One region of the Nitratireductor thuwali genome, then DNA from elsewhere that is predicted to be linked to it. Evidence: predicted binding sites of a transcription regulator. Region 1 holds the regulator's gene; the other holds the start of a gene.
The links. Region 1 encodes HrcA, which represses chaperone genes, less so after heat shock. Its sites were predicted from a motif close to GTTAGCACTCNCNNNNNGNGAGTGCTAAC; they were not measured.
Positions count from the first base shown of each region.

Region 2: a site for HrcA is predicted at 5,241-5,269, ahead of groES (co-chaperone GroES). Genes of this name have one in related genera too.

Region 1 covers NZ_CP030941.1:2,425,860-2,433,035, forward strand. Annotated here, with positions in the region: gene NTH_RS11825 (penicillin-binding protein activator) at 1-750, shown strand, start outside; gene hemW (radical SAM family heme chaperone HemW) at 857-2,020, opposite strand; gene rdgB (RdgB/HAM1 family non-canonical purine NTP pyrophosphatase) at 2,017-2,664, opposite strand; gene NTH_RS11840 (VOC family protein) at 2,661-3,074, opposite strand; gene rph (ribonuclease PH) at 3,086-3,802, opposite strand; gene hrcA (heat-inducible transcriptional repressor HrcA) at 4,025-5,095, shown strand; gene NTH_RS11855 (putative quinol monooxygenase) at 5,122-5,418, shown strand; gene grpE (nucleotide exchange factor GrpE) at 5,530-6,177, shown strand; gene NTH_RS11865 (trimeric intracellular cation channel family protein) at 6,386-7,018, shown strand; gene NTH_RS11870 (adenosine kinase) at 7,032-7,176, opposite strand, start outside.
Region 2 covers NZ_CP030941.1:3,019,814-3,026,989, forward strand. Annotated here, with positions in the region: gene NTH_RS14610 (TVP38/TMEM64 family protein) at 1-142, opposite strand, end outside; gene NTH_RS14615 (DoxX family protein) at 382-762, opposite strand; gene fumC (class II fumarate hydratase) at 1,058-2,449, opposite strand; gene NTH_RS14625 (hypothetical protein) at 2,635-2,886, opposite strand; gene groL (chaperonin GroEL) at 3,172-4,821, opposite strand; gene groES (co-chaperone GroES) at 4,882-5,178, opposite strand; gene NTH_RS14640 (DNA-3-methyladenine glycosylase I) at 5,317-5,955, opposite strand; gene NTH_RS14645 (L,D-transpeptidase) at 6,330-7,154, shown strand.

The DNA of each region.
Region 1 (7,176 bases):
GCCTTCTCCTCGGACAGCAGCGTCGCCGCTCCCGGCGTCTTCCTGAATTCCCATCAGCCCGAGGGCCTCGTCGACCGCGTCATTTCCTTTGCCGCCTCGCAAGGAGTGTCGAGGGTCGTCGCGATCGTGCCCAACGATGCCGGTGGCGCACTGGCCGAAAGCCAGGCGCGCCAGACCTTGCAGCGCACCGGCGGCAGCCTTGCCGCTGTCGCCCGCTACGATCACGACACCGCCTCCGTGCTCACCGCCGCGCAGGAGGTCGCCCTTGCCGTCCAGGACGCCGACGCCGTCCTCCTGCCGGACGGCGGCAACGCGCCCGCGGCGATCGCCGCCTCGCTTTCGGAGATGGGGGTCGACCTGTCGGGCAAGCGGCTTCTGGGCACCGGCCAGTGGGCCAGCGCCGATCTGTCGAGCCCGGCGCTTCAAGGCGGCTGGTATGCGGATGTGGAGCACGAGCGCATGAACCGCTTCAAGGAGCGCTACCGGGCCCGGTACGGCGCCGAGCCCAGCCTGACCGCGGCGCTCGGCTACGACACCGTCACGCTCGCCGTCGCCCTCGGCCAGCGTGGCGGCGCCGGGACCTTCGCCCCGGCCAATCTCACCCGCGCCTCCGGCTATGCCGGCTATGGCGGCATCTTCCGCTTCCGCCCCGACGGCACGGCTGAAAGAGGCTACGCGGTATACGAGGTAAGGGAGGGCCAGCCCGTCCTTATCAGCCCCGCCCCCGCCAGCCTGGCGGGGGAGAGCTAGCATGGTCGGCCGGGATGGACAAACGGTCGGGCACTGCGCTTTTTCCAGAGATGATGACGGTGGCCGCGCTTGATTCAGCCTGAACTCATCAAGCGATAGGCGTCGCCTACCGCGCCAGATCCGCCACCACCGCGTCCAGCACGACCATTCCCGCCGGCGTCGCGCGCAGGCCGGAATTGCCGACGGGCTCGACCAGCCCTTCATCGCGCAGCGCGGAAATGCGCCGGGGCTCCAGCGGCCGCCCGGCGAGCTTTTCGAAACGGACGAGGTCGATGCCCTCCACCAGCCGCAGGCCCATCAGCAGGAATTCGTCGGCTTCCTCCACCCGCGACAAGGTCTCGCCGCCGGTCACGCCCTGGCCCTTGCGCTCCACGAGGTCGAGCCAGGTTTCCGGCACGCGTTCGGTGAAGGTCACGATCCGCTGTCCGTTTTCGATGAAGCGGCCATGCGCGCCGGGGCCGACGCCGACATATTCGCCATAGCGCCAGTAGATGAGGTTGTGCCTGCTTTCCGCGCCGGGTTTCGCATGGTTGGAGATCTCGTATGCCGGCAGTCCCTGCGCCGCCGTCACCGCCTGGGTCGCTTCGTAAAGCTGCGCCGCCTGCTCGACGTCCGGCACGCTCAGCTTGCCGGCCGCCCGCAGCGCGAAGAACGGCGTCCCCTGCTCGATGGTGAGCTGATAGAGCGACAGATGGTCGGCGGCGTACGAGATCGCCCGCTCTAGTTCTTGGCTCCAGTCCTCCACCGTCTGGCCGGGCCGCGCATAGATCAGGTCGAAGGAGAGTCGGGGAAAGTTGGCGCGCGCCAGCTCTATGGCGTGCAGCGCCTCGCTCACGTCGTGCAGCCGTCCCAGGAAGCGCAGATCCTTGTCGTTGAGCGCCTGAACACCCAGCGAGACCCGGTTGACGCCGGCCATGCGGTAGCCGCGAAATCGGTCAGCCTCCACCGAGGAGGGGTTGGCCTCGAGCGTGATTTCGACGTTCTGCGGCACCGTCCATTCCGCAGCGATGGCGTCCAGAATGCCGCCGACCGTTCCCGGATCCATCAGCGATGGCGTTCCGCCGCCCAGGAAGATGCTCGTCACCTCGCGCGGCCCGGTCCGCTGGCGCATCGTCGCCAGTTCGCGCGCAAAGGCCGCGCCGAAGCGCACTTGGTCCACCGGCTGATGGCGCACGTGGCTGTTGAAGTCGCAATAGGGGCACTTGGTCGCGCAGAACGGCCAGTGCACATAGATGCCGAAACCGGGGTCCCGGTCGAGAATTTCCGTCATGGCCTTGCCAGTCTTGCCTCGGCGAACAGCTTGAACGCGCGGGCGCGGTGGGAAAGGGCGGTTTCCTCGCCCGGCTTCCAGCCGTGCTTCTGGTCGGCGCTCATCTCGCCGAATGTGGTGGAATAACCCTCCGGCTGAAACACCGGATCGTAGCCGAAGCCCAGTTCGCCCCTCGGCGGCCAGACGAGATGGCCTTCCACCTCGCCGCGGTAATATTCGGTCTCGCCGTCGGGCAGGCAAAGGCAAAGCACCGCGACGAAACGCGCCCGGCGCTCCTGCGGGGTCTCCGCGCCTTTTTCCCGCAACAGCCTTTCCACCTTCTCCATGGCAACGCCGAAATCGCGGCTGCCGTCCGGCAGGGTCGCCCAGTCGGCGGTATAGACGCCCGGCGCGCCGTCGAGCGCATCGGCGCACATGCCCGAATCGTCGGCCAGCGCCGGCATGCCGGTCGCCTTGGCGGCCGCCAGCGCCTTGATATGGGCGTTCTCCTCGAACGACGTTCCCGTCTCCTCGGGCTCGGCCAGTCCCAGTTCGGCGGCCGAGCGCACCTCGAAGCCGAAGGGCTGCAGCAGCCCGGCAAACTCCTTCAGCTTGCCCTTGTTGTGGCTTGCAAGAACAAACTTCCGGTCCTTAATTTCTCTCACGAAAAACCCCAGATGCGTGGTTCGGCGAATTCCAGCGAATTGCCGAACGGGTCGCGAAAATAGATGGAGCGCCCGCCTGCCGGCCACTCGAAATCCGCCTCTATGCCGATCCCCGCCGCTTCGAGCCGGCCCCGCCATTGCTCGATTTCGGCGGCATCGGCCGCAAAGCACAAATGTCCTTCGCCGACCGCGCCATGCGGCGGCACCGGCAGCTTGGCCTCGGGCGGCGGCGGCACCTTGGTCGCCTCGGGATCGAACAGCAGCACCAAGGCCTCACCGCAACGGAAGAAGACATGCCTGCCCTCCACCCTGGCGATGCGCTCCAGCCCGAGCACCTGGCCATAGAAGCGCTCGGCCTCATTGAGGTCGCTCACATAAAGCGCGGCTTCGAGTATGGCTTTGGGCTTCATCGGCTCCTGTCCTACGAGACGGCCATCTTCTGCAGATCCACCAGTCGCTGCACGCCCTGCTTCGCCAGCGACAGCAGCGCGCTGAATTCTTCCTCCGAAAAGGGCGCGCCCTCGGCCGTGCCCTGGATTTCGACGATGCCGCCCATGCCAGTCATCACGAAATTGGCGTCGGTCTCGGCGGCCGAATCCTCGGCATAGTCGAGATCCAGTACCGGCGTACCATCACAAATACCGCAGGAAATGGCGGCAACATGGTCCTTCAGCACTTTTTCGATGGAAATCATCTGCCGGGCCTGCATCCAGCTCAGGCAGTCGTGCAGCGCGACGAACCCGCCGGTGATCGCCGCCGTGCGCGTGCCGCCATCGGCTTGGATCACGTCGCAATCGACGGTGATCTGCAGTTCGCCGAGCGCCTGCAGGTCCACGACCGAGCGCAGCGAGCGCCCGATCAGCCGCTGGATTTCCAGCGTGCGCCCGCCCTGCTTGCCGGACGCGGCCTCGCGCCGCATGCGGTCTCCGGTCGAGCGCGGCAGCATGCCGTATTCGGCCGTCACCCAGCCCTTGCCCGTATTGCGCAGCCAGCCCGGCACCTTCTCTTCCAGGCTGGCCGTGCACAGCACATGCGTGTCGCCGAATTTGACGAGGCAGGAGCCTTCGGCATGTTTGGATATGCCGCGCTCGAAGCTGACGGCGCGCATCTCGTCCGCCTGCCGTTTGGATGGTCGCATGGTTCGGGCATCTCCTGAGTGGATTGGTCGAGGGTTGATCGTGGCTGGGCTTGTAACTTTCCGTCTCCCCCGACGCAAAGGAAAACCGCGCCATCCCGCCTGTTTGAGGGCAATGGGCAGACAGGACGATCTGCAAGGGCCGTCGGGTTCACCCGATTGCCCTGAGCGCAGTTGTGATGTGAGCGGCAACGCTTATATTCGCAGGTCAGGAGTTCCTGACCCATGACCAAGCCCGTGACCGATCCGAACCTTCAGTCTCTCGACGCCCGTTCGCGCGACATCTTTCGGCTGATCGTCGAGACTTATCTGCATGATGGAGAGCCGCTCGGCTCGCGCAATCTGTCGCGCATGCTGCCGAAACAGCTCTCCCCCGCCACCATTCGCAACGTGATGAGCGATCTGGAGCATCTGGGGCTAATCTATGCGCCGCATGTTTCGGCGGGGCGGCTGCCCACCCAGCAGGGCCTGCGCTTCTTCGTCGACGCCTTCATGGAGATTGGCGACCTCTCCGAGGAGGAACGCCAGGTGATCGAGGCGCAGATAAAGGCGGCCGGCAAGAGCCAGTCGCTCGAACATATGCTGACCGAGGCGAGCCAGATGCTGTCGGGCCTGTCGCGCGGCGCCGGCCTCGTGTTGGCCACCAAGAGCGAGGCGGCGCTCAAGCATATCGAGTTCATCCAGCTCGAGCCGCGCAAGGCGCTGGCCGTTCTCGTCTCGCAGAATGGCGATGTGGAAAACCGGGTGCTGGACCTGCCGGCCGGCGTCACCGCCTCTCAGCTCGTCGAGGCGTCGAACTTCCTCAATGCCCATATCAGGGGCCGGACCCTTGCGGAGGCAAAGGCCGAGATGGCGCGGTTGAAGGAAGAAACGCGCGCCGCCCTTGATTCGCTGTCCCAATCCCTGGTCGAGCAGGGGCTGGCGGTCTGGGCCGGGGCAGGCAGCGACGCCCCCGCCAGGCTCATCGTGCGCGGCCGGGCGAACCTGCTTGAAAACGTCACCGCCCAGGCCGACATCGAGCTCCTTCGCCATCTGTTCCAGGATCTGGAGACCAAGGAGGCGCTCGTCCAGCTTCTGGAGCTCGCCGAGGATGGTCCCGGGGTGCGCATTTTCATCGGCTCTGAGAACAAGCTCTTCTCGCTGTCGGGCTCATCGCTCGTGGTGGCGCCCTACAGGGATCAGGATTCGCGCATCGTCGGCGCGCTCGGCATCATCGGCCCGACCCGGCTCAACTATGCCCGCATCGTGCCGATGGTGGATTATACGGCCCAGCTGGTCGGCCGCCTGTTGCGATAAACCGGCTGCGGCACGGAGAGGGAAACATGTTCGGTCTGATTGGAAAGATGCGGGCCCAGCCCGGGCAAAGGGATGCGCTCATCGCCATCCTGCTTGAATCCACGGGCGGCATGCCCGGCTGCCTCAGCTACGTCGTGGCGCGGGACGAAGGGGAGGAGGACGCCATCTGGATCACCGAGGTCTGGGACGGCGAGGACAGCCACAAGGCCTCCCTCTCCTTGCCGCAGGTGCAGGCGGCGATCGCCCGGGCGCGGCCGCTCATCGCCGGCTTCGATAGTCGGATCCGCACCGTGCCGGCGGGCGGCGCCGGCCTTGCCGGGTAAGGCCGCAGGTTTAGGGCCGGCGGGTGAGGCCATGCGCACGCACCCCTTGATTTTCCAGCCGCAAAGCTCGATATCCGGCCCGACTTTGGATTTGAAAAAGACGGACAGGCAATGAACACCCATCGCAAGGACGACGACGCGTTCAACAATACCGAGGCGGAGAACGAAGAGGTCCCGACCGAGAACGTGGAAGCCGAGGGCGAAGGCGTTTCGGAGGAAGATGTTCTTCTGCGTCTGGCCAGGGAGAACGAGGAACTGAAGGAGCAGGCGCTGCGGCTGGCCGCGGAGATGGATAATCTGCGCAAGCGTACGCAGCGCGACGTCGCCGATGCGCGTGCCTACGGCGTCGCCAATTTCGCCCGCGACATGCTGCAGGTCTCCGACAACCTTCAGCGTGCCCTGGAGGCGGTGCCGGCCGAATCGCGGGAGAATGCGGATTCCGGACTCAAGGCGCTGGTCGAAGGCGTCGAGATGACCGAACGCGCCATGCTATCGACGCTGGAGCGCCACGGCGTCAAGCGCATCGATCCCAAGGGCGAGAAGTTCGACCCGAATTTCCACCAGGCCATGTTCGAGGTTCCCAATCCGGACGTGCCGGTCAACACCGTCGTTCAGGTCGTGCAGACGGGCTACGTCATCGGCGAGCGCGTCCTGCGCCCGGCCATGGTCGGCGTGGCCAAGGGCGGCCCCAGGGAAGGCGCCGCGTCGAAGGACGCGCAGGCGGCTGAAACGGACGAGCGGTCGGGCGGATCGGGCTGAAAATGTTATGGGCGGCGGTAGGGCTTGCATGGGCGTGTCCCGCCTCGCCTTTCCTTTCCCGCCCGATAGGCTGTCGCGCGAGGGCGATTCCAGGAAGGTGGAGCCGGTTCTCCGTCCGCAATTGCGGAAGACCCAATAGTTGGATCAGCCCGGCGTTCTGTGAGACGCTGAACTGACCTGGCGGCCGAGTAGCCGCGCGGAGCCGCCGATGAACCCCTTGCTGATTCTCGACTATGCGGGCGTGGCCGTCTTTGCGGCCACCGGCGCGCTGGCGGCCTCGCGCAAGCAGCTGGACATCATCGGTTTTCTGTTCTTCGCCGGTGTCACCGGCACGGGCGGCGGCACGCTGCGTGACCTGGTGTTGGGCCTGCCGGTCTTCTGGGTGGTCAATCCCACCTATGTCGCGGTCTGCGCCGTCGTCGGCGGCCTTGTCTATTTCACCGCCCATCTGGTCGAATCGCGCTACCGTCTTCTGCTCTGGCTGGATGCGGTGGGCCTTTCGGCCTACGGTGTCCTGGGCGCCGCCGTCGGGCTTGCGGCATCGGGCTCGCCCATCGTGGCGCTGGTCACGGGCGTATTGACCGCCACTTTCGGCGGCATCATCCGCGATCTCCTGGCGGGAGAGCCCTCGGTCCTGCTCCGGCCCGAAATCTATGTGAGCGCGGCGCTCACCGGCGCCGCCGTTTTCACCGGGGCCGATCTTGCCGGCCTCACGCTCGCTCCGGCCTCGCTGATGGCCTTCGCCGCCGCCTTCCTGGTGCGCGGCGGCGCCTTGCGCTTCGGCTGGACGGTGCCGCGCTACAAGCCGCGTCCTGGCCGCCGGCCGGAAGACATTCCCTGAGCGGGTATCCGGCCTACAGCAGGCCCGCCTGCTGGGCAGCTTCCTTGAGCGAGAACTGCAGGCGCGGTCCCACCTGCTTGATGACCTGGGCAGCGGCGAACGAGCCGAGATTGCCGCAATCGGCGAGGCTGCGGCCATTCGTATAGCCGAACAGGAAG
Region 2 (7,176 bases), 590 kb from region 1:
TTTCGGCAAGCATCGAAAGGCGCAGATAGTCGTGAAGGCCGAGCGCATAGCCGGCGGCAAGGACCGCGACGATCACGGCCAGCGGCGCGAAATGCGCAAGCCGGCTCTTCTTCCCACCGTTTTTCAGCTTCTCGGTCGTCATTTCCTGCCGCCTGTTGCCTGATCGCACGACCGGAGCCCGAAAGTCCCCACACGACCGCCCTTGCCCTTGAAACGCCACCTACATGAGCCCTTTGCCGGTCGTCGGCAATGACTTGGCCGGTCTCTCACCGGCATTTGACATGGCGGGCGGGCCGCTTCACCTGTACGTGAAGCCGGCTGAACGAAAAAGCCCGCCAACGCGGCGGGCTTCGAAAAAGCGGCTGGCGGGAAAGGCGGCGCCTATCTGCGCCCGTCGATGGACAGCCTGCCGGGGCCGAAAGCGGCCAGCACCAGCAGCCCGCCCGTCATCGACATGTTCTTCATGAACTGGATCGCCTGCATCTGGTCGGCAAAGTCGAAATGCGCGATGAAGCTCGAGCCTACCGTGAACAGGGCAAGCAGGATGGCGGCGATGCGGGTCTGGAAACCCACGGCCACGGCAATGCCGCCGAAAAGCTCGAGCACGCCCACGAGCACGGCGGTGACCATCGGCAGCGGAAGCCCCAGGCTTCCGAAATAGCCGGCGGTGCCGGAAAGGCCGGTAAGCTTGCCATAGCCGGAAATGATGAAGATGAGCGCGAGCAGGATGCGGCCCGCGAGAACGAGAAGGTTATTCGTCATGAGATGACTTCCGTTTGTTAATGCCGGAGCGGCTTTTATGTCGGTTTGCCGCGATGGGAAATAGCTGGTTTCATTGACAAAGCGTTTACCGTAGACGCTTGAAGACCCGCTGCGGAACATTCTCGGCGATCGCGGATTTTCAGCCCGCGGGCGTGCGCCGTGTCAACCGGACGCGACGGCACGGGGCACAGGTCGGTTTTTCCGGTTTCCCGCCTGGCCATGGGAATGGCACCCACCCTTGTCCCGTCCGGCGCGCGCCCGGCCGCTTGGGACGGGCGCCTGCCGGACGAAAGCGCTATTTGGGCGCGATCATGAGTTCCGGCCGCACCAGCCGGTCGTAGTCTTCCTCCGACACATGGCCGCTCTTCAGGGCTTCCTCGCGCAAGGTCGTCCCGTTCTTGTGCGCCTTCTTGGCGATCGCCGCCGCATTGTCGTAGCCGATGGCCGGCGCCAGCGCCGTCACCAGCATCAGCGAGCGCTTCATCAGGTCGGCGATGCGCTCCTCATCCGCCTCGATGCCCTTCACGCAATTGTCCGCGAAGGAGCGCATGGCGTCGGTGAGGATGCGGATCGACTGCAGCACGGCGTTGGCGATGACGGGCTTGAACACGTTGAGTTCGAAATGGCCCTGGCTGGCGGCAATGCTCACCGTCGTCTGGTTGCCCATCACCTGGGTCGCCACCATGGTGAGCGCTTCCGCCTGGGTCGGGTTCACCTTGCCCGGCATGATGGAGGAGCCGGGCTCGTTTTCCGGCAGTTTCAGTTCGCCCAGCCCAGAGCGCGGACCCGAGCCGAGAAAACGGATGTCGTTGGCGATCTTGAACAGGTCCGCGGCCAGCGCGTTGAGCGCGCCATGGAAGGTGTTGAGCGCGCCATGGCTAGCCAGCGCCTCGAACTTGTTGTCGGCCGTGCGGAAGGGCAGGCCGGTGATCGCGGCCACCTTGTCGGCAAATGCCTTGTCGAAGCCGGCGGGCGCGTTGAGCCCGGTGCCCACCGCCGTGCCGCCCTGCGCCAGAGCGTAGACGTCGCCCAGCGCGTGCTCGATGCGCTTCGCGCCGAGTTTCAGGGCCGCCACATAGCCCGAGAATTCCTGGCCCAGCGTCAACGGCGTCGCGTCCTGCGTATGGGTGCGGCCGATCTTGACGATCCCGTCGAAGGCCTTGGCCTTTTCTTCCAGCGCCTCGGTCAGATGGGCGAGGGAAGGCAAAAGCTCGCCCGCCGCCTCGCGGCCGGCCGCGATATGCATGGCGGTCGGGAAGGTGTCGTTTGACGACTGTCCCATGTTGACGTGGTCGTTGGGGTGGACGGGCTTCTTCGATCCCATCTCGCCGCCCAGCATCTCGATGGCGCGGTTGGCGATCACCTCATTGGCATTCATGTTGGACTGGGTGCCGGAGCCGGTCTGCCAGACGACAAGAGGAAAATGATCGTCGAGCTTGCCGGCGACCACTTCCCGGGCCGCGGCTATCATGGCCTCGCCGATTTTGCGGTCGAGCTTGCCCAGGTCCAGGTTCACCTCGGCCGCCGCCTGCTTGACCACCCCCAGCGCCCGGATCAGCGGCACCGGCATCTTTTCCGTGCCGATCTTGAAATTCCCAAGCGACCGCTGCGTCTGCGCGCCCCAATAGCGGTCGGCGGCCACGTCGAGGGGGCCGAAAGTATCGGTTTCGGTACGGGTATTGGACATGCGAACTCGCTCCGTGTTCAGCAATCGGCCGATCGGCCCAAGGCGATGGATCTGAAGCGCGGCGTCACTGCCGCTCAGCGTGCTTGTAATGGCGCTAACGGAGCGGCAATGCAACGCCCGACAGCTTTCGGGCGGAACGGTTTCAAAGGAGGGGCGGCCATGACGGCCGCCCATTCCCTTGCCGGTCAGCGCATTTGCTGGAAGCGCGGCGTCGGTTCATCGTTCTGGTCGCTGGGGCCGAAGCCTTGAGCGGCAGAAAAACCCGCCGGCTTGCGCGGGGTCCGGGGGGCCCCGACGCTGGACGTAATCGCACTGACGTCGACCGCCATCCGGTCGCGCGGGCCGGAATCCGGTTCGCTCGGACGGAAGTCCTGCGCCGACGCGGCGGTCAAACCAAGTATGGAAATGACGGAAGTGACAATAATCAGGTTACGCATGAAATAGTCTCCTTAAAAATATAGTAGATTTATCCGGTTTTTGCTTCGTCTATCTAAAGAAGCGCATCCGATTTACGGACGGCATGAGGCAATTTCATGGTCCGCCGACCATCGTTTCCGCAAGCTGCAATCAACTTTGCGTTATGGCCGGCAACCCTGCTTGCCGCTTTCCCCGGCACCGCGCGGAACCCGCCCGCCAAGAGCGCCCTCAAAGAAAAAGCGCCCTCAAAGAAAAAGGGCGCCCCGTCGGGACGCCCTTTCCATGTCGGCTTGTCGGGGGTTGGCTTAGAAGCCCATGCCGCCCATTCCACCCATGCCGCCCATGTCGCCGCCGCCGGGCATTGCCGGAGCGTCCTTCTTGGGCAGTTCGGCGACCATCGCCTCGGTGGTGATCAAGAGGCCGGCAACCGATGCAGCATCCTGCAGCGCGGTGCGCACGACCTTCATCGGGTCGACGATGCCCATGGTGATCATGTCGCCATATTCACCGGTCTGGGCGTTGTAGCCGAAGGTCACCGCGTCGTTCTCGAGGATCTTGCCGACGACGATCGATGCTTCCGCACCGGCGTTCGTCGCGATCTGGCGGCAAGGAGACTGGACGGCGCGGCGCACGATGTTGAGACCGGCTTCCTGGTCGGCGTTCTCGGCCTTCGCCTTGATGGCGAGCGAAGCGCGCAGCAGCGCGGTGCCGCCGCCCGGAACGATGCCTTCTTCAACGGCAGCGCGGGTAGCGTTCAGCGCGTCGTCGACGCGGTCCTTGCGCTCCTTCACCTCGACCTCCGTCGCACCGCCGACGCGGATGACGGCAACGCCGCCGGCCAGCTTGGCAAGGCGCTCCTGCAGCTTTTCCTTGTCGTAGTCCGAGGTGGTCTCCTCGATCTGCGCCTTGATCTGGGCAACCCGGCCCTCGATCTCGGACTTCTTGCCGGCGCCGTCGACGACCGTGGTGTTCTCCTTGGTGATGGAGACCTTCTTGGCGCGGCCCAGCATGTCGAGCGTCACGTTCTCGAGCTTGATGCCGAGGTCCTCGGAGATCACCTGGCCGCCCGTCAGGATGGCGATGTCCTCGAGCATGGCCTTGCGGCGGTCGCCGAAGCCCGGCGCCTTGACGGCGGCGATCTTCAGGCCGCCGCGCAGCTTGTTGACGACGAGCGTGGCCAGCGCCTCGCCCTCGACGTCCTCGGCGATGATCAGCAGCGGCTTGGACGACTGAACGACCGATTCCAGCACAGGCAGCATGGCCTGCAGGTTGGACAGCTTCTTCTCGTGCAGGAGGATGTAGCAATCCTCGAGCTCGGCCACCATCTTCTCCGGATTGGTGACGAAGTAGGGCGAAAGGTAGCCGCGGTCGAACTGCATGCCTTCGACGACTTCCAGCTCGGTCTCGGCGGTCTTGGCCTCTTCGACCGTGATCACGCCCTCATTGCCGACCTTCTGCATCGCCTCGGCGATCATCTGGCCGATTTCCTTTTCGCCATTGGCCGAGATCGTGCCGACCTGGGCGACTTCGGCCGAGGTGTTGATCTTCTTGGCTGCGGAGGCGAGATAGGCGACCACGTCTTCGACAGCCTTGTCGATGCCGCGCTTCAGGTCCATCGGGTTCATGCCGGCGGCAACGGCCTTGGCGCCTTCCTGGACGATGGCCTGTGCCAGAACGGTGGCCGTCGTGGTGCCGTCACCGGCGATGTCGTTGGTCTTCGAGGCCACTTCGCGCACCATCTGGGCGCCCATGTTCTCGAACTTGTCCTCGAGCTCGATTTCCTTGGCGACGGTCACGCCGTCCTTGGTGATGCGCGGTGCGCCGAACGACTTGTCGAGAACGACGTTGCGGCCCTTCGGGCCGAGCGTCACCTTCACCGCGTCGGCGAGGATGTTGACGCCGCGCAGCATGCGCTCGCGGGCATCACGGGAAAACTTTACGTCTTTTGCAGCCATATTCTTGAAGCTCCTGGATCCCGCTTGGGACCCTTTTCGCGTGTTTCGATGTCGGCCTTATCAGCCGATGATGCCCATGATGTCGCTCTCCTTCATGATGAGGAGATCTTCGCCATTGAGCTTGACTTCGGTGCCGGACCACTTGCCGAAGAGAACGCGGTCGCCTTCCTTCACGTCGAGCGGAACCAGCTTGCCGGCCTCGTCGCGCGCGCCGGAGCCGATGGCGATGATTTCGCCTTCCTGCGGCTTCTCCTTGGCGGTATCGGGGATGATGATGCCGCCGGACGTCTTCTCCTCGGATTCTACCCGACGTACGACCACACGGTCATGGAGCGGGCGAAAATTCGTCTTGGCCATGTTTTGAACCCTTGATTCGGATGATGGAATAGGTTTTCCCTCCACCGGCGCTGCCGGATGGCTTTAGCACTCACCTATCGAGAGTGCTAATGCGGGCCTGAGATAGTGGCGACGGGAAAGAGAGTCAAGGCGACCTGTTCATACGGGACGTGTGAACCGCTCCCGCTCCGCCTCCACCACCGGCCGCATCGAGCAGCCTTCGATGTGGTCGTTGACCAGCCCCATCGCCTGCATGAAGGCATAGATCGTCGTGGGGCCGACGAAGGACCAGCCGCGCTTTTTCAGGTCCTTCGAGATGCGCGCCGAGATATCCGTCTTGGGATTGGCCATAAGCGTGGGAAAGTCCAGCAGCGCCGGCCGGGCGTCCGGCCCCGGCTCATGCCGCCAGAAATAGCGCGCCAGCGAGCCGAACTCCCGGCGCAGCTCGATGGCGCGCTGGGCGTTGTTGATCGTCGAGCGTATCTTGCCGCCATGGCGCACGATTCCGGCATTGGTCAGAAGCCGGTCGACATCCTCGTCCTTAAAGCGCGCCACCCGCTCGAAGTCGAACCCTTCGAAGGCTTCGCGGAAGTTCTCCCGCTTGCGCAGGATCGTGAGCCAGGAAAGGCCGGACTGGAAGCCTTCCAGGCACAGCTTCTCGAACAGGCGGATATCGTCGTCGACAGGCCGGCCCCACTCCTCGTCATGATAGGTCAGGTAGTCCGGCAGGTTGGCGTGCCAGAAGCATCGCGTCTTCCCGTCAGGCCCCTCGATCAGCCCCGTCCGCTCGTCGCCCATGTAACCGTCCTCTGATGGTTAGAGCAATTCCAGGAAAAGTGGAAACCGGTTTTTCCGTCCGGAACTGCGTAAAATCAAACCGTTAGATCATTTGGCCGTTTCACGGAAACGGCCAAATGATCTAACGCATGAAATCAGTCGTTTAACGGCCGATTCACCAGCTTTTTGAACCGCCGGGTAACCACGCCAAATGGTTTTGTCGTTCTATCGCATTTTATCGATGCGGATTCACCATTCGCTTGCCGCCGCCGATGCAGCATCCTGACACGGATTGACGGGAGAACCGCTTTTTCCGTCCGCCGCCACCCGTTTCCCGCGCCAGATTGCGGGAAGCGTCCTGAAGGCAACCGCGTCGAATAGTAGGAATTACGTCAATGAAGCCATTTCTGTGTGCCGCCGGCCTTGTGGCCGTGCTGCTTTCACCCTGGGGGGCCCAGGCGCAGAACCGCTATGTCGAGCGCCCGCCGGTTCTGGTCAGTCCCGATCTGTCCGCCCCGTGGGTGATGCAGCTTCGCACCGTGCCCGCCGAGGCGCAGGCGCGCTACCGCGCCCGGCAGGCCGAACAATATGGCCGCTATGAGGAGAGCCAGCGCCAGATGCAGCGCCGCGTTCCCGTGGCGCAGCCCCGCCATGTCGAGCGGCCCCGCCAAGTAGAACGGCAACGCGCCTTTCCGCCCGCCCCGCAGCGATTGCACACCGCCGCCGTTGCGCCGCGTGCGCCACAGCAGCCCGACAACCGTATCGACCCGAAATTCCTGCCGCAGGAAGTGAATTACGACGGACCGCACAAGCCCGGCACCATCGTTGTCGATACCGGCCAGCGCTTTCTTTATCTCGTGCAGCCCGGCGGCAAGGCGCGCCGCTATGGCGTCGGCGTCGGCAAGGAGGGCTTCTCTTGGTCGGGAACCGAGAAAATCTCGCAGAAGCGCGAATGGCCGGACTGGCGTCCGCCGGCCGAGATGATCGCCCGCGAAAAGAAAAAGGGCCGCATCCTGCCCGCGCATATGAAGGGCGGACCGTCCAATCCCCTCGGCGCGCGTGCTCTCTACCTCGGCTCCACGCTCTACCGGATCCACGGCACCAACGCGCCCTGGAGCATCGGCCGCGCCGTGTCGTCCGGCTGCATCCGCATGCGCAACGAAGACGTCATCGACCTCTACAACCGTGTCCAGGTAGGCACCAGGGTCGTCGTCATCTGATCATCGAACGGGGGATGTCCGG